2 regions of the Erwinia sp. L03-1 genome follow, and region 2 is predicted to be linked to the other one. Evidence: predicted binding sites of a transcription regulator. Region 2 holds the regulator's gene; the other holds the start of a gene.
The links. The regulator LexA, encoded in region 2, represses DNA repair genes until DNA is damaged. The targets are predictions, from matches to a motif close to TNCTGTATGTACATACAGNA.
Positions count from the first base shown of each region.

Region 1: umuD (translesion error-prone DNA polymerase V autoproteolytic subunit) is a predicted target of LexA. The motif match lies at 1,440-1,459, and genes of this name have one in related genera.

Region 1 is NZ_CM178762.1:1,956,110-1,958,585, reverse strand. Features, by position in the region: gene AC4PCC_RS09020 (helix-turn-helix transcriptional regulator) at 1-470, opposite strand, end outside; gene AC4PCC_RS09015 (hypothetical protein) at 480-767, opposite strand; gene umuD (translesion error-prone DNA polymerase V autoproteolytic subunit) at 1,477-1,896, shown strand; gene umuC (translesion error-prone DNA polymerase V subunit UmuC) at 1,899-2,476, shown strand, end outside.
Region 2 is NZ_CM178762.1:4,316,552-4,319,027, reverse strand. Features, by position in the region: gene plsB (glycerol-3-phosphate 1-O-acyltransferase PlsB) at 1-713, opposite strand, end outside; gene AC4PCC_RS19815 (diacylglycerol kinase) at 842-1,210, shown strand; gene lexA (transcriptional repressor LexA) at 1,318-1,926, shown strand; partial or broken gene AC4PCC_RS19805 (MATE family efflux transporter) at 2,064-2,476, shown strand, end outside.

The sequences.
Region 1 (2,476 bases), 2.4 Mb from region 2:
TTTAATTTGTAGTGTGAGATGGTTTTCACGGAGATATTCAGCGTCCTGCCGATATCCCCGGGCGTTTCACCGTGAAGCAGCAGGCAGATGATAATACGTTCAGGCAGGGATAGCGGGCAAATGGGCGGTACGCTGCGATTAAGATGCCTGATTATCTCCTCAGCCATCGCCTCTCCGCTCAATTTCCTGGAAACCAACATACTGAATCGGGTGCTATGTTTTATACTTTCCTGATAAGCATCGATTAATACCGCGCAGGTTTTTCTGGCGGAATAACTCTGTAAAATTCTCTCCATTTTCTCACGCTTATTGGAATCAATGATTATTGCGCGGGGACGTTCTCTTTCGTTTGGCTGCGCAATACTTTCTTCCTCAGGATCCGGTACGTAGGGATCATACCCCATCAAAGAAAGATGGACAGCCAGACCCAGCGTAAAATAGGCATCCTCAGAATATATACAGATTCTCATCGTTTTTTCTCAGGGTAAATATCCGTCAGGCGCTTTTTTTTCAATATAAAAATAGAAGGGCTTAATCATCTCCCGCTTCAAACAGTGGCCCTTAACTTCAAACGTCTCAACGCGCATGATAAAGTCGTGCTCAACGCCCAGCGTGGCCAGCCGCAGCTTCAGCGCCTGCATAACCTGCCATAGCCGCTGGCTGGATGATTTGAGGCCATGCAGATCCCAGACGTTATACATAATCTGCTCGTTCGTCACAATTTTCCCATTGGCATTTTCCAACAGAAACAGGAATAGCCTCATCATGGTTTCCCTGAGAATATAACAGCGTATCTTCCTGCTTTTTGAGTCAAAATTACTTAGCCTTCTCTGGGCTATTTCAAGCTGAACATTGCTCCCAATATAATATCCAACCAGCACTCTTTCCATAAACTGCCATCCTTTTTAGTAAATTGAATCACGCTACCCAGATGAACCACCTGCAACGGGGTATCTTATGTTACAGAAAGCGGTAAAAAACCAGTACCGCTTGAGCATGACAATAAACCATCAAACTATATGGCAGATTACTCCAGAAAAATAAGCATATTATTCCATGAGTGACGGCTTTCCCGTCCTTTATTAAAAGATTAATGATAATGAAGAGCGCATTTTCCGACATAATCCATAAATAAAGTCATAAATATATTATTTTGTTTTTCCTGGTTAAGCAGAATTAAACTCTGTTTCCGGTGTGGGATGAGAAAAACCGCCGCTCAAGTAAGTTATCCACATAATACCTCCCCTGCCTGAAACGTCAGATTGTTAAGCATCACTTCATTAGCCTCGTTATCGGTTTATCACTTATCCGTCAGCGTTATCCATTATCCATTGCCGGTTCACCCTGGGGGTAATTTACGCCAGGCTAAATTCCCTGCCTGTTCAAGCGCTTTCATAAATATTCCGGAAAGCGTCTTGATTGTGGCGCGTTTTTACAGATACTGTATATAAATACAGTTAACCCGGAAACACCATTATGCAGTTCATTTCGCCCGGAGAAATTAGCAGCACCCTGCTTCTACCGCTCTTTACCGAGCGCGTACCCTGCGGCTTTCCCAGCCCGGCCCAGGACTATGTTGAAGACCGGCTCGATCTCAACAAGCTGGCGATTAAGCATCCCAGCGCCACCTATTTTGTTAAAGTCAGCGGCGACTCCATGCGCGGCGCGGGCATTGGCGATGGCGATCTTCTGATTGTCGACCGCTCACTGACCGCCGAACACGGCGACATTGTGGTCGCGGCGGTTGATGGCGAATTTACCGTCAAAGAGCTGCGTACCCGCCCCTTTCTGCAACTCATGCCGCACAACAGCCTCTACACGCCGATTGTATTTCACAGCGAAGAGGAGCTGGAGATCTTCGGCGTGGTGACCTTTACCCTGAAAGCGCATAAGTAACCATGTTTGCCCTGGTGGATGTGAACAGCTTTTATACCTCGTGCGAAACCGTTTTTCGCCCCGATCTGCAGGGCAAGCCGGTGGTGGTGGTATCCAATAACGATGGATGCATTATTTCCCGATCGGCCGAGGCTAAAGCGCTGGGGATAAAGATGGGGGCACCCTACTTTAAACTGAAAGACGAGCTGCGCCGCCAGCAGGTGCACGTTTTCAGCTCCAACTACGCGCTCTATGCCGATCTCAGCAACCGGGTGATGACCACGCTCGCCGATATGGCCCCCTCCGTGGAAATTTACTCGATTGATGAAGCCTTTATCGATCTCTCCGGCGTCAGCCACTGCATGTCGCTGGCCGACTTTGGTCATCAGATGCGCAGTCAGATCTTAAAGAACACGGGCCTGACCGTTGGCGTGGGGATTGCGCAAACCAAAACGCTGGCCAAGCTCGCCAACCACGCGGCGAAAACCTGGCGCAAAACGGGTGGTGTTGTCGATCTCTCAGACGTCGATCGCCAGCGTAAGCTGCTGGCGCTGGTGCCGGTGGAAGAAGTATGGGGTGTGGGGCGGCGCATCAGTAAGTC
Region 2 (2,476 bases):
TTGCTGCGCGCTTCGTCCTCTACTGCTTTAGCAATCGCCCTGGACTGCAGGAGCCTGTTGAACAGGTCCTGGCGAACGGGCAGGCGCGGTCCAACGGCGGCCAGGCGCTGGCGGGCAAAATGCATGCGCGCCACGCGAGCCAGCTTCTGAGCAATGGTTTTATCGGTGCCGTGCTCCGTTGCCATGCGCCGCAGGGAGAGCATCGGCGAAAAGCGCACGAAGCTGTCACGGCCCAGCCACAGTACGGCGAAGAACTTTTGAATGCCGTTAAGCACGCGAAGATGGGGCTGACTCTCGCCCTGAACCTCACGGCCAGGGGCGCGGCCAAACATCACCGATACCGGGACCATCTGCACGTCCAGCAGCGGGTTGCTGCGGTGCAGATCCAGATATTCGTGAAACAGCTTTACCGATTCAATATTCGGCACAAAATAGGGGAATACGCGCGGACCGTCATGAATAAAGACATGGCGGGGCAGCACTGTCCCATCGATTTCCAGCGGATCTAAGGGATCGGGGAGATCCTGTTTGCGACACTGTTCACGTAGCGCGAGCAGATCGGCCTTTGAATCGTAAGGCAGCACATACATAATAGGGCGCGACGTATCAAGCCCCAGTTCAGCGACCGGCTCGGCGGGGATCGCCTTACTCTTTAGCAAGAATTTAACCGGTAAATTCAATAGGTTATAATATAAATTACGCCAACCTGACATAGACAACATGAAGCCTCTTGTTAGCAAAGCGCGGCAAGCATACCAGAAAGCGCCAGTGAGATCTGTGGTGTTGCAAAATGTGCGCCACCCAGACATTGACGTTAAACAGTTCAAAGGGTTCCCTCATTATGACAAATAACGTCACCGGATTGACCAGAATTATCAAGGCCGCAGGTTATTCGTGGCAGGGACTGCGTGCGGCATGGCAAAACGAGGCGGCTTTTCGTCAGGAAGCCATTGTGGCGCTTGTCGCCATCGTGCTGGCCTGCTGGCTGGACGTGACGCCGATAACCCGGGTGCTGCTGATCGGTTCGGTGGTGCTGGTGGTCGTGGTTGAACTGCTTAACAGCGCCATAGAAGCGATAGTGGACCGCATCGGCAGTGAGCGGCACCCGCTGGCAGGCCGCGCAAAGGATATGGGTTCAGCGGCAGTGCTGCTGACTATTCTCATGGCGATGACCACCTGGCTGATGTTGTTAGTGCCACATATGCGATAGACGTTCCAGAATCAGACAAACTGCTGTTTTTTGTCCATCTTTAGGTTTTCATTGCGCAAATACCTGTATATACTCACAGTCGACTGTATAAACAACCAGGGGGCGGGATGAAAGCACTAACGGTAAGACAGCAACAGGTTTATGACCTGATACGCGCCCATATTAACCAGACCGGCATGCCGCCAACGCGGGCAGAAATTGCCGCACAGCTTGGCTTCCGCTCCCCAAATGCGGCGGAAGAACATCTCAAGGCACTGGCACGTAAAGGCGTAATTGAGATTGTGTCCGGTGCCTCGCGCGGCATTCGACTGATGATGGAAGACGAAGAAGGCCTGCCGCTGATTGGCCGCGTCGCCGCCGGTGAGCCGCTGCTGGCCCAGGAACATATCGAAGGCCACTACAAGGTTGACCCAGGTTTGTTTAAACCCAGCGCCGACTTCCTGCTGCGCGTGAGTGGCATGTCGATGAAAGATATTGGCATTATGGATGGCGATCTTCTGGCGGTGCACAAAACCCAGGAAGTGCGTAACGGCCAGGTTGTGGTTGCACGTATTGATGATGAAGTTACCGTCAAACGGCTGAAAAAGCAGGGCAACACGGTCCATCTTCTGCCTGAAAACAGCGATTTCGAGCCGATCGTCGTCGATCTTCGCCAGCAGACCCTGTCGATTGAAGGTCTTGCCGTGGGTGTGATCCGTAACGGTAACTGGGTTTGATAACCGTTTTATCCGTTCTAACTGACTGTTAACTGACGCGCCGCTTCGCCAGCGCGTCAGTTTATCGTTGGCTACCACTCAGCAGACGATGTGTATGACAGTGACTTGCGCAGACACCCGTCGCGCAGTGGGTACCGATGCGATTTCTAAACGCTGCTGACAAAAGCCTCTGGCGGCTTGCGCTGCCGATGATCCTCTCAAATATTACCGTGCCGCTGCTGGGGCTGGTCGATACCGCTGTCATTGGCCACCTCGATAAGCCTGTCTATCTTGCGGGCGTTGCGATCGGCACCACCATCACCAGCTTCCTGTTTATGCTGCTGCTTTTTCTGCGCATGAGCACCACCGGACTGACCGCTCAGGCTTTCGGTGCCGGGTGACAAAGCTGCGCTTGCACGCGCGCTTATGCAGCCTCTCTGCATTGCGCTGGCGGGCGGACTGGCTTTTATCGCCCTGCAATCCCCTCTTACGCATCTGGCGCTGACGCTGGTCGGCGGCGATCCTGACGTGCAGTACCAGGCATCACTGTTTATGCATATCCGCTGGCTCA